Regions from separate parts of the Bradyrhizobium sp. ORS 111 genome, predicted to be linked through region 4. Evidence: predicted binding sites of a transcription regulator. Region 4 holds the regulator's gene; each other region holds the start of a gene.

Region 1 (5,848 bases), 3.4 Mb from region 4:
CGGCGTCGCGAAGGTGTCCACCGTAACCAGCATCTTCTCGACCTCCGGCCAGTGCCGCTGCAGCGTCATCGGATAGCGCCGTGCGGTCCAGGTATTGCCGAGGCAGATCACGCTCTTGATGCTGTCGCGCCCGAGCGCCGCGTCGATCACCGGTAGCGAGAAGATCACGTTCTCGCCGGTGTTCTGCGCGCGATGTTCTTCGAGGATGCGTTCGGCCGGCACGCCGCGCGCGACCATCGCGGCCTTGATGATCGCGCATTCGGAACGATGATCGCCTGGTGTCACGCCGCCGCTGACCATCGACCAGCGAACGAGCCCGTTGTGCCAGAGCCGGACGGCCGCCTCCACCCGTTCGGTGACATCCACGCGCGTGCCGAACACGAACAAGAGATCGGCAGGCCGCAGCGGCGTCTCGATCAGGTGCTGCGCATTGATCGCTGCAATCTCGTCATCCGATGGAATCCGCAGACTTCGATCCTGCACGCCCCTGCTCCCTGGCCACCCCATCGCAGCTCGACGATGCCGCGCGTGGGCGCGTCGACGAAGTCACATTTCATTGCGCTTGATTGCGGGCTTTGGCGGCAGCAGCATCTCGGGCAAATGATCAAAGTCGTAGCGGCGCGGCCGGTTGCGCGTGATGAAGCCGCCGACCTGCCAGGCAAACAGCGCGGCGAAGCCGATCAGGAACAGCGCACCGGTCCACTCTGCGGTTGCCACTGCGCGCAGCAACAGTCCCGTCATCGCAATGGCGAGACCAGCCAGCAGCGCGAGCGCCGCAGTATAAGTCTTCGGCCCGAGGCCTCCGGTCAAGACGGCCCTGCTGCCGGCCGCCTGCATCCGGCGATGCAGCTCGACGATGAAGTCCCTGTAGAGATGCCCTTGCGGCGCGATCAACGTCGCGGTTTGCCAGGTGGTCGAAAGGACCGCGATGCGGCCGCCTTTGGCGTTGTCGATGTCGGCACGAAACCGCTGCTGCTGCATCGACACCGGGCGATAGGACAGCTTGACCACGGAGATGTCCGAATACTCCCACACACCCGATCTGCCGGCGATCGTCCACGACAGCCCTGCATCGGTCAGTTCGAACTGATGCGCTGAGCCGATCAGGGAGGCCTTGTAGGCATAGCGCACGGGAGCGCCCGCGCCTGTCCCAGATCGATCCTGCAACGTTGTTGGCAATCGGCCATTCCGCTTGTTCAAACGCGCGCGCGAGCTTGCGCGGCACGCCGCGGCTATCCTACAAGCGACGCATGGCCGAGACGACCTATTTTCCGCGCTACCTGATCCTGGGCGGCGCGATGCTATCCGGAGTGCTGCTGGCGTTGGCCGTGCACATGCTCGGCGCGCGCTACGGGCTCGACCTTGGCGGGCTGTGGCGGTCCGACACGCATGAATTCATGCCGGCAGGTGCGGCGATCGCATGGTGGCTGATCGCGACCGTCGGATTCTCGGGCGGCTACTTCACCACTAATCTGATGCAGAGCGCGGTCTCGGGTCAGGTCCCGCGGCGAATGCGGCAGTTCCTGATCGTCGTCGGCGTGCTGATCCTGGCCGGCGCCGGCCAAGCCGCGTCGGCGCCGAGTTCCGTCTCGACGGCTTCCGCCGTGCTGGCCGGCCTCGCCGCGCTGTGTCTTGGTGCGGTGATGGCATTTTGCGGCGCCTATTTCGCCCTGCGCAAGACCTGACTTCAGCGCCCTTGCCGATGATCAGGCCACGGAACGCTCCGGCGTCCGCCGCAACATCCTGGCCACCTCAGCGGCCGGCTGTGGTGAAGACGCTTTGAACGGCCTGACACCTGACAAGGTTTTGTGAAGCCGGTCGCGCTGCAACGGCTGGTGCTCAGCAGCACGCCGCCGCGCAGCAATCATCCACGTCGATCATTGCCGCGCTCGTGACGTTGCGCCGAACCAAATCATCGCGCCCGCAGCCAGCAGCACGCCGGTTGAGATGAGGAGCGACGCATGCAGGCCGGCGATGAAGGCCGAGGACCGGCCAACCAGCGAGCCGAATAGCGCGACACCGAGCACGCTGCCGGTTTGCCGCGTGGCATTCAGCACGCCGGCCGCAATGCCGGAGCGCTTCGGCTCGACGCTGCCGAGCAGCGTGGATGTCAGCGGCGGCACCAGAAGGCCCAGCCCGGCGCTCATCGCGATCAGTTGCAGGCAAATCGCCAGATAGCTGGTGTCGCGATCGATGCCGAGCATCGCGAGGCAGCCGGCGGCTCCCAGCGCGGTGCCGAGTGCGATGGTCGCAACCGCGCCGATCCGTTCGGCAACGCGCGGCGCAATCAGATTGACCGGCAGGACCGCGCCCAGCATCGGCACGAAGGCAAGGCCGGTCTGGAGCGCCGACAGGCCGTTGACCTGCTGAAAGTAAAGGCTCATCACGAAGATCAGGCCGTAGAAGGCGATATTGACGAGCAGGCCGACCAGCGAGGTCGCGGCGAACATCCGCTCCTCGAACAGCGACAGCGGCAACATCGGCTGGGTCGCGCGCGACTCGCGCCAGACGAACAGCACCGCGAAGACCGCCGCCAGAACGAAGCCCGCCACCACGAATGGATTGCTCCAGCCCACTGCGCCGCCTTCGATGAGCGCGCCGGCCAGTGTGCCGAGGGCAGCCACCGCGGCGAGCTGGCCCGGCAGGTCGAGTTCGTGCTCCAAATGGCGCGTGGTTTCGTCGGCGTAGCGCCAGGCGAGCCACAAACCGGCAAGGCCGATCGGCAAATTGACCAGGAAGATCGTGCGCCAGCCGACCAGCGCGATCAAGCCACCGCCGACGAGCGGACCGGCCGTCAGCGCGAGGCTCGCGCCTGCGGCCCAGATGCCGACGGCGCGTCCGCGTGCCTTCTCGTCCGCATAGGCATGGCGAAGCAGCGCGAGCGAGTTCGGCACCAGGATGGCCGCGGCGAGCCCCTGCACGCAGCGCGCCGCGATCAGCGTCGCGGCATTTGGCGCAGCCGCGCAGGCAACCGAGGCCGCGGTGAAGAGCGCGAACCCGGCCATGAAGATGCGCTTGGCGCCGAGGCGATCGCCGAGCGCGCCCGCGGTCAGGATGAAGGCGGCGAAGGCGACCGTGTAGGCGCTCACCACCCATTGCAGTCCGGCAACGCCGCCACCGAGCGAGGTGCCGATGGCGTTGAGTGCGGTGTTGACGATGGTGACGTCGAGCTGCACGACGCCGTAGCCGAGGCTCATTGCGGCAAGCGTCAGCGTCGCCGCAAGCCTGGTCGGATTCGGACGGGAGGCTGCGGGTTGATCCATCATGGACCCGGCTTTCGGGGATATGCGTTGCATGGCTCACCTCAATCTCTGGCTACCAATGCAACACATAGCCATCCGTTTCGAACCGACATTTCGCCTTTGATCGAAGTATGACGGCCGTCACCAGCCGACGCGCGCGCTTCACGCCGCGCGTCGTTTTGCCTCAATAGACCAACTGACCAACGGATTGCCGCGGTATCGGCGCTGCACGGCGCGGACGGCCCTTCCGATAGTCGGACACGCGGCCTCCGCGCCAACTTTGGTGGTCCTGGTAAACGACGCGGGCAGTGCGATATCCCCTGCCTCGCATGCATATCGTCCATTCAGAAATTGGGATGGCAGACCTCCCGCGGCGGCAAATGTGCAAAAAATGTGGAGGAAACCGGCCGGAACACCGGAACGTGCGGTGAACCGATCGCGGCAAATGCCTTACCTGCGACTCACATTCCACAAGACGAGATCATATGTAGCCCGTATGACAACGACGACCGACGGGAGCCGAAGCTTGGCTTGTCAAGGACTGCACAACGCATCGGTTTTGCCTTATGGGTCATCGCGCACGGTGCGTCTGCCCGTCACCCGTCGCCGTCCGTGATCGGGTCCCACTGAAATTGCGCCCCCGCCGGGAGGATGAATGCATCGGCTGCTGACCACGCTCGGGCGTGGCTTCAAGGAAAAGATCGGCTGGAAACGGCTCGGGATCGCTGCGAGTGTGCTCATCATCGTGTTCGCGGTCACGACGCTGGTCCGGACCCTGAAGGGCGTCGATACCGGTGTCATCCTCACCGCGCTGACCAACATCGCGCCGCACCGGATCGCGCTGGCGGCCCTGTGCGTCGTGGGCGCCTTCTGCACGCTGACGTTCTATGACTTCTTCGCGCTCCGAACGATCGGCAAGAACCACGTCCCCTACCGCATCGCAGCGCTGTCGAGCTTCACCAGCTACACGATTGGCCACAATATCGGCGCGACCGTCTTCACAGGCGGCGCGATCCGGTTCCGGATCTATTCCGACTACGGCCTGACCGCGATCGACGTTGCCAAGATTTGCTTCCTGTCGGGGCTGACGTTCTGGCTGGGCAACCTGTTCGTGCTTGGTTTCGGCATGGCTTGGCACCCCGCCGCGGCATCGGCGATGGACCTGTTGCCGCCTGCGATGAACCGCCTGATCGCGATCGGCTGCCTTGCCGGCATCGCCGCCTATTTCTACTGGCTGCTCACCGGCGACAAGCGCCGCGAGCTCGGCCAGAACGGCTGGAAGGTGGTGTTGCCGTCAGCGAAGCTGACGCTCCTGCAGGTTCTCATTGGCGTGGTCGATCTCGGCTTCTGTGCGCTCGCGATGTACCTGCTGATGCCGACCGAGCCGTATATCGACTTCGTTTCGCTGGCGGTCGTGTTCATCCTGGCCACCCTGCTCGGGTTCGCCAGCCACGCCCCCGGCTCGATCGGCGTGTTCGATGCCGCGATGCTGGTGGCGCTGCCGGAATTCAGCAAGGAACAGTTGCTGGCGACGCTGGTCGTGTTCCGCGTCCTCTATTTCCTGATTCCGTTCGGGATTTCGATCTCGATCATGGGCATGCGCGAGCTCTGGCTCAACGTGGTGCAGCCCTGGCAGGAACGAAAGCGACTTAGCCAGGCCTGCACGGCTTCGGCGACCGTGCGGCAGCCGATCGAAAGCCGACAGCAGCGGATCAGGCGGCTGAAAAGGTAACAGCGACGTTATCGCCCCAGGCGGGTTTTTCGTCCCCCAACCCGGTTCTCTTATTTTTGCCTTACCGTTGACGTCAAACGCGCCATGGTTGGTTTTTTGGCTCGATTTTCGTTTCGTTTGACGGTCTGCGCGGTGCTGCTCGGCAGCGCGCTATCTGTGGTCATTGCGTCGGCGGCGGAGGCGCAGGACACGCCCTTGCAGATTTCCTGGGAGGTCCGCAACCGCTTCCGCCTGTTCCGCGAGGAACGCGACTTCCGCCTCCAAGTGGAGAGCGGGCTTGGACGCAGCGTATTGGACTCCGAGCGGGCATTGGAATTGCAGAGCGACGGCCGCGGCTGGGCGCGCAATACCGTCAACCGGCTCTGCATCGACCTGCAAGGCCGCGTCAGCGAGCCCTGCACTCGGGACAACGTCAAGGAAAGCTACCTGACGCCGATCGACCACGCGATCGTCGTCCGCCTCACGGGTCCGGTCCCGGTGGGCGCGACCTGCGCCTGGTCGTTCGACGACGGCGACGGGCCGCAATCTTCGACGTTCGATTGCGCCGAGCCGGTCAATCTGCGCGTCCGCTACGGCCGGACCACGGTCGCGACCGTCGACGTCGCGAGCGGTTCCGAAGCAAACCAGCGGGTCACGACCGAGATCGCGGTGCGAGATTTCTTCATCGCCGGCCTCGGTGACAGCATCGCCTCCGGCGAGGGCAATCCGGACCGCGCGATCGCGCTGTCCGACGACGGCTTCTGCTTCCGTTCCTATCTCGGCGGCGCGCAATACTATCGGCCGAGCCGCGCCGGCTACAAGGGTGGACGCGCCTGCGAGGCACCGGACACCCTGTCCAACTGGCAGCGCCACAGCGCGCTATGGTTCAATTCAG
Region 2 (5,848 bases), 3.6 Mb from region 4:
GCTGCCAGTAGGACGGGCTGGTCGCAAGCTGGTCGGTCGAGATCGTCTCCCAGGCGACATTGTGCACGCCGCCTTCGCGCGCCACGTCCGGGATCATCACGCGGTCGGGCACGAACGGCTCGAAGAACCAGCGCCGCTCGACCCGCGTCTCGTTCTCCTCGAACTCGCGCTTCACCGCGCGGATCTTCTTGCGCAGCTCGATGCCGAGCCGGATCGTGTCGTCCCACAACACTTCGCCGGAGCGACCCTTCATCATCTGCGCGCCGACGTCGAGCGAAGCGAACAGCGGATAGAACGGCGAGGTCGAGGCGTGCTGCATGAAGCTTTCGTTGAAGCGGCGGTGCTCCACGCGGCGCTTCTGGCCCTTGATGTGCCGATCGCGGATGTGGATCTGGGAGGCCTGCGAGAAGCTCGCGAGCTGCTTGTGGGTCGATTGGGTCGCGATGATGCCGGGCGCCTCGGGGCCGAGGTCGGACAGCCCCATCGCGAAGCGGCCGGCATAGATCGGGTGGAATTTCATGAAGCCGGCCCAGGCCTCATCGAACAGGATGTAGTCGCAGAGATGGCCGATGCGCTGGAGGATCATCTCGGCAGAGTGGATGGTGCCGTCATAGGTGCACTGCTCCACCACCGCGACACGGAAGGGGCGCGGCTTCTTCCAGGCGTTCTCGTCCTTGACCAGCGGGTGCTTGCGGATGGCATCGCGCAAGGCGCTCTCATCGAGCAGGTCCCAGCGCATCGGGCCGATCAGGCCCCAGGCGTTGCGCACGGTCGGAACGTAGACCGGGATGCCGCCGCCGATCAAAAGCGCGCCGTGATGGGCAGCCTTGTGGTTGTTGCGGTCGAACAGCACGAGATCGCCGTCGGTGACCAGCGAGCCGAGCGCGACCTTGTTGGAGGTCGAGGTGCCGTTGAGCACGAAATAGGTCTTCTCCGCGCCGAAGATCCGCGCCGCCTCCTTCTGCGCTCGCAGCGCCGGCCCCTCATGGGTCAGGAGGTCGCCGAGGTCGAGTACGGAATTGTCGAGATCGTCGCGGAATACCGCTTCGCCGAGATGCTCGACGAACACCCGCCCGATCGGGCTGCGGCTGTAGAACACGCCGCCATTGTGGCCGGGGCAGGTCCAGAGCTGATTGCCTTCCTCGGCATAGTCGACCAGCGCACCGAAGAACGGCGTCTTCAGCGTCTCGGCATATTGCTTGAGCCGGCTGATCAGGTTCTTGGCGATGAAGGGCGGGGTCTCCTCGGACAGGAACACGTAGCCGTCGATAAAATCCAGCACCTCGACCGGCAGGTCCTCGAACCGCTTGCGGCGGATCAGGAGGATGATCGGGAAGTCGAGGCCGCGCCGGCGCATCAGATTGATCAGCGCCGCGGTCTTGCCTTCAAGCCCCTTCTTGCCCCAGTCGACCACCATGCAGCCGATCGCGGCATCGGTCTGCACCGCGATCTCGGCATCCTCCAGCTTGCGGGCGCGCACCACCTCGAAGCCCGATCGCTCGATTTCGGCGATGATCTGGTTGAAGCGGATGCCTTCGAGATCGTCGGCCTCGAACACCGGCGCGGCGAACAGGAAGTTGAAGCGTTTGAAATAGTCCATGCGTGTCCTCGACGTCCATCAGGCTGAACCTGTCGGCACAATTCATGACAAGCGGATGACACGCGGCGGGCGCAGGACGGTAGGGCAATCGCATTTGGGAGAAAGGCGCCCTGCGGCCATCCTTCGAGACGCCCGCCTTTGGCGGGCTCCTTAAGGATGAGGTCTCGTTTTGCGGCACACCAGTAGACCCTCATGGTGAGGAGCGCCGCTTGCGGCGCGTCTCGAACCACGAGGCCGAGTACGTGCGCAGCCGCCCAAGACGTGTGCGATAGCCCCGCACCGGACGGGGAATGTGGATGAATTCAGTTCATCCTTAGCTGAAATTCTTCGCGTTTGCCTGGTGCGGCATGATGCTCGACAGTGGACGCATCCCAAGCCGGAGGGCGCCATGCTCGTACCCGCTGAAGCCAGTGTCGCGACCTATCTCGCCGCCATCGACCGGCTGGCACCGCTCGTCGCCGCGGAGCGCGAGCATTTCGACCACGACCGCAGGCTGCCCGACGCAGTCTTCAACGCGCTCGCCGAAGCGGGACTGTTTCGGCTCTATCTGCCGAGGTCGCTCGGCGGGCCGGAATTCTCCCCGTTCGATTTCATGACGATTGTCGAGGCAGCTTCCGCGCTCGACGGCTCGGTTGGCTGGATTGTCGGCAATGGCGGCGGCATGAGCCGGATCGGCGGCTATCTATCCGCGGAGGTGGCCCGGAGCTGGTTCGCCGATCCGCTGGCCTTTGTCGTCAGCGCGACCGGTGCGGTCGGCACGGCGACCGAGGTCGAAGGAGGGTATCGTGTCAGCGGACGCTGGCCGTTCGGCAGCGGAGCTCATCATGCGACCCGGTTCATGGGGCTCGCCAGCGTGAAGACGGCTGCCGGCCAGAATGGACCGCCGTTGTGCTGCTACTTCGACCGATCGGAGGTCCGGGTGCACGACACCTGGTTCGTATCCGGACTGCGTGGCACCGGAAGCTGCGACTTCGAGGTGCGCGACAGCTTTGTTCCGTTCAGCCACACCCACGCGCTGGTCGATCTTCAACCCACCGAACGCGGAATTCCATATCGGCTGCCGGGTCTGTCCGCGTTCGCCTGGACGATCTCTGTCGTTCCCCTGGGCATCGCACGAGGTGCGCTTGCGGCCTTTATCGAGCTGGCCGGGCGGAAGGCACGGCTCGGCAGCTCCGGCACGATGCGCGACAGCGAGACGGTTCAAGACATGGTTGGCCGGGCGGAGGTCGCGCTGCGTTCAGCGCGCGCCTTGCTCGCCGAAGCCATGGCCGAGTTGATCGCAGCGATCGACGCCGGAGGCGGCCGTCTTATCGAGGCGCGGGTGTTCCTGCGGACGGCTTGCGCCAATGCCGCGGAAAATGCCGCGCGGGTCGTCGACATGATTGCGGCCCATGCCGGCACCGCCGCGATCTTCGAGACCGGGACGCTGGAGCGGTCGGTCCGCGACGTCCACGCGGCGATCAAGCATGTGGCGATGAACCCGAGCTGCTATGCTCTCGGCGGTCGCGTGAGCCTCGGCCTCGATCCCGGCACGTGGCGGTTCTAGAGGGCCGGTTTCGACTATTCATTGCGCGCCGCCGGAGGTCGCGGATATTCCAGTTGCATGGCGACGAAGTCGACCGTGCTTCGACCATAGCGCGTCTCAATTTCGTCCAAGGCCTGGTCGAGTGCCTGCGCCGGCGGCGTCGTTCCTACCGGAGGGAGCAGGCGCGCCGCGGGCCAGTCGGTCGCGACCTGTTGCGGATAGATGCGCAAGCCGTTGCGCGTGATCTGGACGCCGTCGGTTGCGGCAAAGGTCACCGCGTGCGAGCGATAGGTGCGCGACCAACTGTCTGCGACCAGCGCCAGCGAAACCTCGTCGACGCCGGGCGTGAGCTTGAGGCCGAGCCGCTCCCTGTTCCAGAGGGCCAGCGCGTTCCGGATCGCGGTCAGCGCGAACGGGCGCGTGAATTTGAACGCGCTGCTGTCGTGGCGCGCATCCCAGTCGTCGACACCGATCTCGCGGGCGATCGTCTCCGCCTTGGCGCGGCCGGCGATCGCCTCGATCAGGGTGAGCGACATCGGCAGCGACGCCGAGATCCCGGTCGTCGTCGCAACGGCGCGGTCGATCACGATCCTGCGGTTCGCGACGTAGTGGATCTGAGGATGATTGTCGCGCAAGTTCTTCAGGTAGAACCAGTGGGTCGTCGCTCGCCGGCCGTCTAGCAGGCCGGCAGAGGCGAGGACCTTGGCGCCGGCGCAGACGCTGATGATGACGGCGCCGTTGTCCGCCTGGCGTCGGATCCATTGCATCACGGTCGGATCGTCGTCACGGCTCATCGCGGGCACGATGACGTAGTCGGCCCCATCGGGGTGCGCGGCATCGAACGCTGCAATCGTCGCGTCCGGTTCGACCTTCAGCACCGGGAACAATGTCACCGCTCCACGTTCCGTCGCCAGCGTCACGACGTCGGCGACATCGGCGCGCTTGAGGATGCCGTAAGGCATCAGATAGTCGGTGGTCTCGGTCATCTCATTGATGCCGACGATCGCGATCAGCGGGCGTTGTCGCTTCGGCGGCTTCAGGGCCGCGATCGATGCATCATGCTCCTCCTGCGCGATCGGAGGAGGGCGCTTGTACGTTGATGCCGCAGGAAGGGTGAGCAGCCAGCCGCCGCCAAGGATTGCAACCAGCGCGGCGACCGCAACACCACCCCATGCAAGATATCGCCAGTTCATGATGAAGTGTCTCAACGGATCGCTCAGGTCATCGCCCAAGCTATCCGGCGAGTCCATCGATCGAAACGGCGTATTTCCCGCAAAAACGGACACGCCGGTGCCGGCGGCGTCTCCATGCAGCCCGCTTGCTCATGCGGGCTACAGGCTGACACAAGGTCGACGGTGCAGCTCAGTAGACCAGGTTCGTGCCGGGCGGTTGCTCGAGTGCGGCCGCGAGCGAGCGATACTCCGCGCAATCGGTGCCGCAAATCTCGGCGATGCGGCGCAGATGGTATTCCGCCTGGTCGCGGTTGCCCTGTTCGATCTGCCACAGACCATAGTAGTTCCACGTCAGCACATGGTTCGGATCGGCCTTCAGCGCGCGTTCGTACCAGACCTGCGACTGCTTGTAGTCGCCGAGCTTGCGGTAGGAGTAGCCGATCAGATTGGCGACGTTCGGATGATCGTCGTGACCGAGCGCATGGAGTTGATCGATCGCGGCGGCATAGTCGTTGCGCTCGTAGATCGTCGCATAGGCGGCGCGGTAGCCGTCGCGAAACGCGGGATCCTCGAAGCCGGATTGCTTGGTGGGCTTTTTGGTATGTGTCGCCTTCTTGCCTTTCTGCTGTGGGTAGGTCGGCGCCGTTGCCGGCGTGTCGTAATGCGACCCGTAGGGATCGCCTCCACCTCCGCCGCCGCCACCGCCCCCGCCGCCGGCCGCGATGGTGGCCTGCGGCGGGAAGAGGGCGAGCGGCACTGTCAAGCATGCTGCAAGTGTTGCGAGCTTCATCGGTGACTTGATCATGCGCACCTCCCGATACGAACAGGCCGTCATGGCCTGAAGCACTAAACTCCCCATCGCGGGAGACATTCCGGCCCGACTCAAAAGATTGTTCTTGTTGCAATGAATGCGACAACCGCGCTGTCGCGGTGCGTGTGTGCTGCGTGACCGTAGCGGATGCTGTCTTCGTATCGGCAAAGTTCGAAGCTAACATTCATGTTAGGTTTCGCGTTGCTGGAACGCGGCTGTCCGGAAAAAGGGGGCGGGGGCGTACCGCCTTCGTACTAAGCCGGCTCAACGACAGCCGAGCGGGAGGTAATCCAGAATGTCGCAACGTTTAGAGCGCTTTGGCTGGCTCAATCGGGATAACCTGCACAGATGAGTGCAATGAACCGAGCCGCGTTCGTCTCGAAAGGTGCGCATTTGGTTTCTGAACGCGACCTGGAGGCGGCGCTTGAGTCCGTCCGGGACCGTGCCGCCGGGGCGGCCGAGGGCATCTTCGGTCCGGCCTCGATCACCTGGCAGATCGACAGGGAGGCCGTCATCTTTCTGGGCGCCGGTCGGGCCTTGCTCCTTCAGCTCGCACATCCCTGGGTCGCTGCCGCGGTGGCCGAGCACTCGCGGACCTTTGCCGATCCGATCGGCCGCTTCCATCGCACCTTTGACGTTGTGTTCACGATGGTGTTCGGCTCGCTCGACAACGCCCTTGTCGCGGCCAGGCATCTGCACCACCGCCATACCGCGATCGTCGGTTACTTGCCCGAGGCGAT
Region 3 (5,848 bases), 790 kb from region 4:
AACGGCTCGGCGCATGTGATCGGCAGCGATCGCGCTTCCATCGAAAGCGCCATCAAGGACACCGACAGGAGCGCCGGCGTGATGTCGGTGCCGGTGTCGATGACACTGACGGGCAAGCAGATCAATGTTTCGGTGGCGGCGTCCAAGTCGCCGGCGGTATCGCGCGGCGAAGTCTGGATCTGCTCGATCTCGAAATCGGTGCCGATCTCGATCGGACGCGGCGAGAATCGCGGCCGCGAAATCACCTACCACAATGTCGTCCGCAATCTGCTGAAGGTCGGCGACTGGAACGGTTCGTCCGGAAGCTGGACCGTGCCGTTGGAGAACATCACGCGCGAGGGCGTCGACGCCGCCGCCGTGTATGTCCAGGACGGCAGTCGGGACAGGCCGGGCCCGATGCTCGGCGCGGCATTCACCTCACTGCACTAAAGTGCGTATGATTGCCTTTTGAGGTCGGCGTCACGCTTTGAGTGAATGCCAGCCTTCGATCGCGTGCCAACGCGCGCTGTCTTCCCGAGACATGGGCGTCGATATCCGTCCCGAAATCTGTTGCGGTGAGGGCGGCTCAACTCTGCGCGTTTCGATCGCGCGTGAGTATCGCCAAAAACAAAAAGGACCAACTTTCGTTGGCCCAGTGTTGGGGATCAACTCCCCCCGCGTACAGGCCCGATCCCGACGGCCCCGGGGGGCTGGGGGCTGAGGAATCCGGAACCGAAAGGACCGGGCCAACGCAGGGTTCTCTTTTCGCAGAGCAGCGGGGCAGGCGGTGGGCGGAAGTTGGGCAGCAATATGATTCTGCTAACGTTCCCGTGACTCTTTTTCGGACAATCCGTCGCGCTCCGACATGGTTTACGCCTGCTTTGCATTGCGAATGGCCCCTTGCGATGCCCCTCGCTTAGCGCGATCATGTCAGCCTCGTGACGATCCCGGAGAGGGACACCGGCCTTCGGAATAGGTCGTCACCGGGATGACAGGAGGCGCTCGATGAGTTTGATGTCGGAGGACACTGATCCGAGCGGGATGCGTGCCGTGGCGCGCCCCGCCGCCGCGGCCCAGCCCAACCGCGTGACCTTCAATCGACTTGAGCTCAACCGCATTCTCAACCTGTATGGCCGCATGGTCGCCGATGGCGAGTGGCGCGACTACGCGATCGACTTTCTGAAGGAGCGCGCCGTGTTCTCGGTGTTTCGCCGGGCCTCCGAAGTGCCGATCTACCGGATCGAGAAGGACCCGCGCCTCGCGCGCAAGCAGGGCATGTACAGCGTGATCTCGGCGACAGGCCTGATCCTGCGCCGCGGTCATGAGCTGGAGCGCGTATTGCTCGTGATCGATCGCAAGCTGGCACTGGCTAGGCGGGCCAATTCAACGCTGTAACCCGGATGGAGCGAAAGCGTAATCCGGGTCTGTGTCCGCGGATAAACTAGCCCCGGATTTCGCTTGCGCTCCATCCGGTACGGATCTTGGCTAATCGGTCGGCACCGTTCCGGCACCTTCGCCGAGCTCGCGCTGCATCATCACCGTATCGAGCCAGCGGCCGAACTTCAGGCCGACGTTTGGATGCGTCCCGATCATCTGGAACCCGCATCTGCGATGCACGCCGATCGAGCCGGCGTTGGCGGAATCGCCGATCACGGCGACCATCTGCCGGAAGCCGCGGGCTCCGCATTCGGCGATCAGGCGCTCCATCAGTTGCAGGCCGATGCCGCGGCGATGGATCGCGGGATCCAGATAGACCGAGTTCTCGACCGTGAAGCGGTAAGCCGGTCGAGGCCGATAGGGGCCGGCATAGGCATAGCCGACGACGCGTCCCTCGTGCACGGCAACGAAGTAGGGAAAGCCGCCATCGATCAGCGCTCGGTAGCGGCGGGTCATCTCGGTGAGGTCGGGTGGGATCAGCTCGAACGTGGCGGTGCCGAAACGCACCGCCTGCTCATAGATCGCGGTGATGGAAGGAAGGTCCGCCTCAACGGTCGGCCTGATTTCCGGATTGGACATGGCGCGACACTATTTTTGCTCCGCGCAAAAGAAAAGCCCCGGCCAATTGGGCCGGGGCTTCGATCTGTCCGTTCGACGTTGCGCGTCAGTCGCGCTGGCCGAGGAGCTGCAGCAGCAGCGTGAACAGGTTGATGAAGTTCAGGTAGAGCGAGAGGGCACCGGTGATCGCCGCACGCTCTGCCATCGCGCCGCCCTGCGAGGCGTAGCCATAGATGTAGTCGTTCTTCAGCCGCTGGGTGTCCCAGGCGGTGAGGCCTGCGAACACCAGCACGCCGACCACCGACACGATGAACTGCAGCGCCGAGCTCGCCAGGAACAGGTTGACCAGGCTGGCGATGATGATGCCGATCAGGCCCATGAACAGGAACGAGCCCATGCCGCTCATGTCACGCTTGGTGGTGTAGCCGTAAAGGCTGAGCGCACCGAACGTCGCCGCGGTGATGAAGAACACGCGCACGATCGAGGTGTGCGTGTACACCAGGAAGATCGACGACAGCGACAGGCCCATCAGCGCCGAGAACACCCAGAACAGCAACTGGGCGGTCGAGGGCGCCAGACGGTTGATGCCGGCCGAGATGACGAACACCATCACCAAGGGCGCGAGGATGAACAGCCACTTCAGCGGGCTGACGAACATCGCGTAGCCGAACTGCGTCAGATAGGCATTGCCAAACTTCGCGACGGCGGCGGACGGATCGCCGGTCACCGCAGCCATGTAGACACCGAGCGCGGCAAGGCCGGTGATGGCCAGGCCGATGCTCATGTAGTTGTAGATGCGCAGCATGTAGGCGCGCAGACCGGCGTCGACGGCCGCAGCGTCAATGCGCCCGGCGGCCCGGCCGAAAGGAGAAGCGTAGTTGCGGTCTAGGTCCGACATGGTCGAATTCCCGTGGTTGGTCCCGGTGGAGCGCAAGGGATTTGCGGCGCCGGTCGTAAATCTATCTCAGATGGCGCGGTTTGCCGAACATTAATTCGGTGTCATCAAACCGATCATCCGACCCGGTTGGTATGTGGGAAATTAACACATCCGACGCAAGCTTCCACGCGCGGCCGAATGTCGCTCTGGCCCGGCATTTGCAGTGAAATACGGTGTCGCCGGCGCTACAAATTGTCACAAATTCCGCAGCACCGAGGCGGGTTTCTGATTCAGCGCCAGCAGCGTTCCGGCCAGTCCCAATCCGACCGTGACGACCAATGCTGCGACCACGACCAGCGCGGCGCTTCCGGCCTGCCAGATGAAGCTCAGTGTCATGAGCCGCGTCACGATCAACCAGGCCGCGATCGAACCGGCGATGACGCCGAACGCGGCAGTTGCAAAACCGATCATCAGGTACTCCAGCGCGTAGGCGCCGAGCAGTCGTGCTCGCGTGGCGCCCAGCGTCTTGAGGATCACGGCATCGTAGACGCGGTGGCGATGGCCGGCAGCCAATGCTCCGCCCAGCACCAGGATGGCGGAGATCAGCGTCACGGCGCTGGCGCCGCGGATCGCCAGCACAAGGTTGCTGACGACGCTGCCGATCGTCTCCAGCGCCTCGCGGACACGCACGCTCGTCACCATCGGGAAGGCGTCGGCGACCTGCTTGATGATGCGGGCGTCCTCGACGGAACCCGGATGTGGCTCCGTCAGGGTCGCGACATGGCTGTGCGGCGCGCCCTTGAAAGCATTCGGCGAGAACACCAGCACGAAGTTGATGCCGAGTCCCTGCCAGTCGATATTGCGGAGGTTGGCGATTTTCGCCGGGACGTCGCGGCCGAGCACATTGACGACGATCTCGTCACCGATCTTCAGGCCCAAGCCATCGGCGATCTTCTTCTCCATCGAGACCAGCGGAGGGCCACTGTAGTCGGGACCCCACCATTCCCCCTCGACAATCTTCGAGCCTTTGGGAACTTGGCCGGTGTAGGTCAGGCCGCGGTCGCTCTGCAGCACCCATTCCGAGTCCACTGTCGGCTTGAGCTGGTCGGCTTTCACGCCGCGGGCCGCGACGATGCGCCCGCGCAGCATCGGCACGTCCTCGACCGTCGAATCCGGTGAGATCTGCTTGAGGAAGCTGCCGAAGCGGTCGGCCTCGGTGGAAGGAATATCGATGAAGAAGAACGACGGCGCCCGCTCCGGCAGCGCCGCCAGAAACTGGCGGCGCAGGTTGCCGTCGATCTGGGTGATGGTGACGAGCACCGCAAGCCCAAGGCCCAGCGACAGCACGACCGACGGGGTCAGCGCTCCGGGCCGATGGATGTTGGCGATCGCGAGCCGCAGCATGGTCATGCGGCTGCGTGGCAGCCGCCGCGCTGCGGCCATCAGCAGTTCGGCAATTCCGCGCAGCAGCAGGAACACCGCGATCGAGGCGATGACGAACACGGTGGCAACCCGCTTGTCGTAGGACAGCCCGATCGCAACAGTGATCAGCAGGGCGATCACGACTGCCATCAGCGCGAGATAGCTCCAGCGCGGGCGATGCCATTCGCTGGTGACGGTCTCGCGGAACAGCGCGGCCACCGGCACGTCGTGGACCCGGCCGAGCGGCCACAGGCCGAAGGCGAGCGCGGTGAGCTGGCCGTAGATGAAGGCGAGCGCAAGCTCATCCGGATGCACGGCCGGCACCACCGGCAACGGCAGCAGCGTGCCGAACAGGCCGACGATCGCGAACGGCAGCGCGGCGCCGAGCGTAAGACCGATCACCGAGCCGATTCCGGCCAGCACGACCACCTGGGTGAGATAGATCGTGAAGACGTCGCGGCCGGTGGCGCCGAGCGCCTTGAAGGAGGCGATGACGTCGCGGCGGCGGTCGATATGGCTCTTCACGGCATTGGCAACGCCGACGCCGCCGACCAGCAGCGCGGCAAGGCCGACCAGGGTCAGGAATTGCGTGAAGCGGTTGATGCTGCGTTCGAGCTGCGGCGAGGCATTGCTGCGGCTACGGACTTCCCAGCCAGCTTCGGGCGCTGCGTTACGCGCGCCGTCGATCAATGCCGTGGTGGAGCGATCGTCGTTGGCGCCGTCAGGCAGTTTCACGCGATAGATCCAGCGCACCAGACTGCCCGGCTGCAGCAGGTCGGTGGCGCGCAGACTGGCTTCGCTGACCAGGAAGCGCGGGCCGAGGCCGACGCCGCCGGAAAGCTTGTCCGGCTCGGCTGCGACCACACTGCGGATCTGATAGGTCGCGCTGCCGACAGTGACGCGGTCGCCGAGCTTGAGGTCGAGCCGTGCCAGCAAGGTCGAATCGACTGCTGCGCCATAGGCGCCGTCGCGCTCGGCGAGGAGATCGGCGAGCGACAGGTTCGGCTCGAGCATGAGTTCGCCGAGCATCGGATATTTGCCGTCGACTGCCTTGAGCTCGACCAGCGCCAGCTTGCCGTCGTTGCTGCGCGCCATCGCGCGGAGCGTGGCTGCGATCGAGACCTCGCCGCGCGTGCGCAGGAATGCAACCTCGTTCGGCTTGGCCTCGCGCGAGATCAGCGAGAACGCGACGTCGCCGCCGAGCAAGGTGCGGCCTTCGCGCGACAGGCCTTCGCCAAGGCTCGCTGCGACCGAGCCGACGCCGGCGATCGCCATCACCCCGAGCGCAATGCAGGCGATGAAGACATAGAAGCCGCGCAGGCCGCCGCGCAGCTCGCGCATCGCGTAACGGAAGGCGAGCGACGACGCGCGGCCCTGCATCGTGACTTCGGACGCGATGCTCATGTCGCGGAGGGGCCGTCGATCCGGCCCGAGCGCAGCCGCACCACGCGATCGCAGCGCTGCGCGAGGGAGATGTCGTGCGTCACCAGCACCAGCGTCATGCCGCGCTCGGCGTGCTTGGTAAAGAGCAGATCGACGATCTGCTTTCCGGTCGCCTCATCGAGATTTCCGGTC
Region 4 (5,848 bases):
CAAAACACCAGGCCAGAATGCCCTTCTGCGCATGCAGGCGGTTTTCCGCCTCGTCGAACACGACGGACTGCGGACCGTCGATCACCTCGTCGGTGACCTCTTCGCCGCGATGCGCCGGCAGGCAGTGCATGAACAGCGCACCAGGCTTGGCCAGCGACATCAGCTTGGCATTGACCTGGTATGGCCTGAGCACGTTGTGGCGATGCTCGCCCTCCTTGTCGCCCATCGACACCCAGGTGTCGGTGACGACACAATCTGCGCCGCGGACCGCGGCTTCCGGATCGCTGCCGAGTACGATCGGCGCACCGGTCGCCTTGATCCAGTCGCGCATCGCCTTTTTCGGCGCGAGCTCCGGTGGGGTCGCGACGTTGAGATTGAACTTGAAGCGCTCGGCGGCGTGCGCCCAGGAGGCGAGCACGTTGTTGTCGTCGCCGGTCCAGGCCACTGTCTTGCCCTCGATCGACCCGCGATTTTCCTCGAAGGTCATCAAGTCGGCCATCACCTGGCATGGATGGGAGCGGCGCGTCAGCCCGTTGATCACGGGAACGGTGGCGTGCGCTGCGAGTTCCAGCAACGCATCGTGGTTGAGGATGCGGATCATGATCGCGTCGACATAGCGCGACAGCACGCGTGCGGTGTCGGCGATGGTCTCGCCGCGGCCGAGCTGCATCTCGGCGCCGGTCAGCATGATTGATTCACCGCCGAGCTGGCGCATGCCGACGTCGAACGAGACCCGCGTACGGGTCGACGGGCGCTCGAAGATCATCGCCAATGTCTTGCCTTCGAGCGGCTTCTTGCCCCTCTCATGGGCCTTCAGCTTCGCCTTCATGGCGGCGCCGGCCGAGAGCATGTTGCGCAGCTCGCCGAGCGGCAATTCGTTGATGTCGAGGAAGTGGCGGACCGGCTTGCTCATCATCCGGCCGCCTTCTTCGGCTGCGCCGCCGACAGCGCGGAGCAGGCGCGCTCGAGGCTTCCGATGGCGTGGTCGATTTCGGCCTCGGTCACGATCAGGGGCGCCAGGAATCGGACGACATTGTCGCCGGCGCCGACAGTGAGCAGCTTCTGCTCGCGCAGTGCGGTGACGAGATCGCCCGATGGCACCACGGCCTTGACGCCGATCAACAGGCCTTCGCCGCGCACATCCGAAATCACGCCGGGATAGCGATCGACGACCGAGGCGAGCTTCTGCTTGAGCAGCAGCGACATCTTCTGCACGTGATCGAAGAAGCCAGGTTTGAGCATCACGTCCAGCACGGCATTGGCCGCCGCCACCGCCAGCGGATTACCGCCGAACGTCGAGCCGTGCGAACCCGGCGCCATGCCGGCCGCAGCATTTGCGCTCGCCAGAACCGCGCCGATCGGGAACCCGCCGCCGAGCGCCTTCGCGAGCGACATCACGTCGGGCGTGACGCCGACGCGCTTGTAGGCGAACAATTCGCCGGTGCGGCCCATGCCGGTCTGCACCTCGTCGAACGCAAGCAACAGGCCGTGTTCGTCGCAGAGCTGGCGCAGCGCCTTGAAGAAGGCTTGCGGCGCCGAACGCACGCCGCCCTCGCCCTGCACCGGCTCGATCAGGATGCCGGCGGTGTGCGGCCCGATCGCCTTCTTCACCGCCTCGATGTCGCCATGCGGAACCTGGTCGAAGCCGTCCATCGGCGGGCCGAAGCCCTCGAGATATTTGGCGGAACCGGTGGCGGCGAGGGTTCCCAAGGTGCGGCCATGGAACGCGCCTTCGAAAGTGATGATGCGGTAGCGCTCGGGATGTCCCTTGGAGAAGTGATAATGGCGGACCAGCTTGATCACGCCTTCCATCGCTTCCGCGCCGGAATTGCAGAAGAACACGTAATCGGCAAAGCTCTGCTCGCAGAGCCGCGCGGCGAGCGCCTCGCCGTCCGGACTCTTGAACAGGTTCGACATGTGCCAGAGCTTGGTCGCCTGTTCCTGCAGCGCCTTGACCAGATGAGGGTGCGCATGCCCGAGCGCGTTCACCGCGACGCCCGAGGTGAAATCGAGATAGCGGTCGCCGTTGGTCGCGATGAGCCAGGCGCCCTCTCCGCGCTCGAAGCCGAGATCGACCCTGGCGAAGACGGGAAGCAGATGCGACGTGGCGCTATTGGTCATGGCAATCACTGACGGGTTTGAGGCCGACAATTGCCGCGTGCCTTAACGCCAGCGCAGCAACGGCCAGCTTCGGAAAACAAAACGTGCCGCCTTTTCGGGCGGCACGTGGAAGGCATTGTATGCTGCGGGCAGTCGCTGTCAATCGCCACGAAGTGGCCTTCCTGCAGTGCGAAACGCGCGCAATCCCGAGCATACCGGTGAGGTGGAAAAGCCTCATTGCAATGCATAAATGTCGGAACATGTGGACGCGCTGCCGCGGACTCTTGCGCCAGAGTCACGCCATATTGTAGCGTTTGGCCTGTCGGATACGACATCTCGTGCGGCAGTACTGGACCCTCTAAGTAGCTTTCGTTCTGCGTACACGTTCGGGCGCAAAACCGCGTCCGGCGAGGGCTAAGGGATTCTGACCGCAGGGATATTTGTCAGATTTGGCTCGCAGCGCCGCTCCGATGACTGGCCGGCGCAAGGCGAAGGGAAGAATGCGATGACGGTATTGACCTGGTCCGATGATCGCGTCGAGCAGCTCAAGAAGCTCTGGGAGGCGGGCCTGTCGGCCAGCCAGATTGCGGCGGAACTCGGCAATGTGACGCGAAACGCCGTGATCGGCAAAGTGCATCGGCTTGGCCTATCCGGCCGTGCCAAGGCCCCTTCCACCGCTGCCCCGCGACAGCGCAAGGCCCGTCCCGCCCAACATATGATGCGGGTGGCGCGCCCGGTCTCGCGCGGCAACACCGCGCTCGCCCACGCCTTCGAGGTCGAGCTGGAGCCGGATCCGGTCGCCTATGACAATGTGGTGCCGATGAGCCAGCGGCTGTCGCTGCTCGAGCTGAACGAGGCGACCTGCCACTGGCCAGTCGGCGACCCCTCGAGCCCTGAATTCTTCTTCTGCGGCGGCAAGGCGCTCACCGGCCTGCCCTATTGCGCGCACCACTCGCGCGTCGCCTACCAGCCGGCTGCCGACCGGCGCAGGCCCGCCAACAAGCCGCCGACCCGGTGAGCATCATAGGCCGTGGAAACAAAATCCCCGCGCAAGCGGGGATTTTTTTGTGAGGGGACTACCTCTACGTCACAGCGTCGTCCTGCCGCAGGCCGGGACCCATCCGCCGCGGCTTGTGTTGTGAACAGGACTCGTCGTTCCGACTTCGCGCAACAAATTGCATTCGGGGTTATGGGTCGCGGCTTTTGCCGGGACGACGCTGTGGTTATCTGCTGCCCGCGCCTTACGGCTGCGGCTCCGCCTTGGCGAAGCGGTCGTCGAGCGCATAGCCGGCACCGCGCACGGTGCGGATCGGATCCTGCTCGCGGCCGGGATTGAGCAGCTTACGCAAGCGGCCGATGTGCACGTCGACGGTCCGCTCGTCGATATAGATGTCGCGGCCCCAGACGCTGTCGAGAAGCTGCTCGCGGCTGAACACGCGGCCGGGATGCTCGAGGAAGAACTCGAGCAGGCGATATTCGGTCGGGCCGAGATCGATCGGCCGGCCCGAGCGCGCGACGCGGCGCTTCTCGCGGTCGAGCTCGATATCGCCGTAAGTCAGGACGGTGGCGAGCCGCTCAGGGCTCGCGCGACGCAACAGGCCCTTCACGCGCGCCAGCAGCTCCGGCACCGAGAACGGTTTGACGATGTAATCGTCGGCGCCGGTGGCGAGGCCCCGCACCCGCTCGCTCTCCTCGCCGCGCGCCGTCAGCATGATGATCGGAAGCTGCTTGGTCTCAGGCCGCGCCCGCAGGCGGCGGCACAGCTCGATGCCGGAGAGGCCCGGCAGCATCCAGTCAAGCACCACGAGATCGGGAACACGCTCCTTCAGCCTTGTGTCGGCGTCGTCGCCGCGTCCGACCGTCTCCACGTCGTAGCCTTCCGCGTCGAGGTTGTAGCGCAACAACGTCGTCAGCGCTTCCTCGTCTTCGACTACCAGAATGCGTGCGCTCATCGGTCTATGTTCTTTCTCTGTGTTGATCCGTTGCCCGAGAGGCGAACCAAACACCTCAGCTAGCCGTTACCCGGCACCGTGGTGGCAAAGGTGGTCATGTCGCCCTTCGGGCGCTTGTCGGTGATCTGCTGGCCTTCGATCATGTAGAACACGGTTTCGGCGATGTTGGTGGCGTGGTCGCCGATCCGCTCGATGTTCTTGGCACAGAACATCAGATGGATGCAGAACGAGATGTTGCGCGGATCCTCCATCATGTAGGTGAGCAGTTCGCGGAACAGCGAGGTGCAGATCGCGTCGACCTCCTCGTCGCCCTTCCAGACGGTCATCGCGGCCGGCAAGTCGTGCGCGGCGTAGGCGTCGAGCACCGACTTGACTTGCGACAGCACCAGATCGGTCATGTGCTCGAGGCCGCGGATCAGCTTCAACGGCTGGAAATCGCTCTCGAGGGCCGCGACGCGCTTGCCCATGTTCTTGGCGAGATCGCCGATCCGCTCGAGGTCGGTCGCCACCCGCATCGCGCTGACGATCTCGCGCAGGTCGATCGCCATCGGCTGGCGACGCGCAATCGTCAGCACCGCGCGCTCCTCGATGATGCGCTGCAGGCCGTCGATCTCGACGTCGGCGGCAACGACGCGCTTGCCGAGCGCGACGTCGCGGCGGATCAGTGCGTCGACGGACTCGGTGATCATGCGCTCGACGAGGCCGCCCATCTCGGCGACCAGGCGGGTGAGTTCCTGCAGATCGCTGTCGAATGCCTTGGCGGTATGTTCAGAAACCATCGCTTGCTCCTTCAATCATGATCCGGCCGGATCATGATCTCATTTCCTTGTTTGAGCATGATCTCATCGGAAAACCGGGTCTCCACTTTTCCGGATCATGCTCTAGCCGAACCGGCCGGTGATGTAGTCCTGGGTCCGTCGGTCGCTCGGCGAGGTGAAGATCTTGTTGGTGTCGTCGAACTCGATCAGTTCGCCAAGATACATGAAAGCGGTCTTGTCAGAGACGCGCGCCGCCTGCTGCATGTTGTGGGTGACGATCGCGATCGTGTAGTCCTCGGACAGTTCCTGGATCAGCTCCTCCACCTTGGCGGTCGAGATCGGGTCGAGCGCCGAGCACGGTTCGTCGAACAGGATCACCTCGGGCCGCACCGCGACGGTGCGGGCGATACACAGGCGCTGCTGCTGTCCGCCGGACAGCGAGAGGCCCGAGGCGTTCAGCTTGTCCTTGACCTCGTTCCACAGCGCACCGCCGCGCAGCGCCTTCTCCACGCGACCGTCCATCTCGGACTTCGAGATCTTCTCGTAGAGGCGGATGCCGAACGCGATATTCTCGTAGATCGTCATCGGGAACGGCGTCGGTTTCTGAAACACCATGCCGACCCGCGCGCGCAACAGGTTGAGGTCAAGCTTGGGGTCGAGAATGTTGGTCTGGTCCAGCATCAACTGGCCGACGGCGCGCTGACCCGGATAGAGATCATACATCCGGTTGAAGATGCGCAGCAGGGTCGACTTGCCGCAGCCCGACGGGCCGATGAACGCCGTGACGCGGTTGGTGCCGAGCGTCAGGTTGATGTTCTTCAGCGCGTGGTGCTCGCCGTAGTAGAAGTTGAGATTGCGCACCGTCACTTTCGGCGGCGCCTCTGGAAGCGGCACCTGGGGGACGTGGCTCGCGGCAGTCATCGAAACGGAAAGCTCGGTCATTTTGCAGCCCTTTCGGCACCTAGGATGCGCGCACCGATATTGAGCGCGAGCACGGTGAAGGTGATGAGCAGTGCACCGCTCCAGGCCAACTCCTTC

Evidence for each region. Region 4 encodes PhoB, which activates phosphate uptake and scavenging genes when phosphate is short. Its sites were predicted from a motif close to TGTCATNNANCTGTCAT; they were not measured.
Region 1: the regulator PhoB is predicted to act here: its motif matches at 3,728-3,744, upstream of P6U30_RS13490 (YbhN family protein).
Region 2: the regulator PhoB is predicted to act here: its motif matches at 1,645-1,661, upstream of P6U30_RS14965 (Orn/Lys/Arg decarboxylase N-terminal domain-containing protein).
Region 3: the regulator PhoB is predicted to act here: its motif matches at 907-923, upstream of P6U30_RS01930 (DUF2794 domain-containing protein).

What each region holds. Positions count from the first base shown of each region.
Region 1 covers NZ_CP120701.1:2,972,085-2,977,932, reverse strand. Annotated here, with positions in the region: gene P6U30_RS13510 (YdcF family protein) at 1-483, opposite strand, end outside; gene P6U30_RS13505 (hypothetical protein) at 547-1,131, opposite strand; gene P6U30_RS13500 (hypothetical protein) at 1,251-1,685, shown strand; gene P6U30_RS13495 (MFS transporter) at 1,878-3,266, opposite strand; gene P6U30_RS13490 (YbhN family protein) at 3,898-4,974, shown strand; gene P6U30_RS13485 (hypothetical protein) at 5,059-5,848, shown strand, end outside.
Region 2 covers NZ_CP120701.1:3,263,604-3,269,451, forward strand. Annotated here, with positions in the region: gene P6U30_RS14965 (Orn/Lys/Arg decarboxylase N-terminal domain-containing protein) at 1-1,600, opposite strand, end outside; gene P6U30_RS14970 (acyl-CoA dehydrogenase family protein) at 1,989-3,146, shown strand; gene P6U30_RS14975 (DJ-1/PfpI family protein) at 3,161-4,318, opposite strand; gene P6U30_RS14980 (tetratricopeptide repeat protein) at 4,488-5,102, opposite strand; gene P6U30_RS14985 (oxygenase MpaB family protein) at 5,502-5,848, shown strand, end outside.
Region 3 covers NZ_CP120701.1:403,372-409,219, forward strand. Annotated here, with positions in the region: gene P6U30_RS01925 (DUF1223 domain-containing protein) at 1-429, shown strand, start outside; gene P6U30_RS01930 (DUF2794 domain-containing protein) at 985-1,374, shown strand; gene P6U30_RS01935 (GNAT family N-acetyltransferase) at 1,465-1,995, opposite strand; gene P6U30_RS01940 (Bax inhibitor-1/YccA family protein) at 2,081-2,872, opposite strand; gene P6U30_RS01945 (ABC transporter permease) at 3,107-5,677, opposite strand; gene P6U30_RS01950 (ABC transporter ATP-binding protein) at 5,674-5,848, opposite strand, start outside.
Region 4 covers NZ_CP120701.1:7,642,553-7,648,400, forward strand. Annotated here, with positions in the region: gene argF (ornithine carbamoyltransferase) at 1-913, opposite strand, end outside; gene P6U30_RS35345 (aspartate aminotransferase family protein) at 913-2,121, opposite strand; gene P6U30_RS35350 (GcrA family cell cycle regulator) at 2,606-3,118, shown strand; gene phoB (phosphate regulon transcriptional regulator PhoB) at 3,342-4,052, opposite strand; gene phoU (phosphate signaling complex protein PhoU) at 4,112-4,831, opposite strand; gene pstB (phosphate ABC transporter ATP-binding protein PstB) at 4,934-5,752, opposite strand; gene pstA (phosphate ABC transporter permease PstA) at 5,749-5,848, opposite strand, start outside.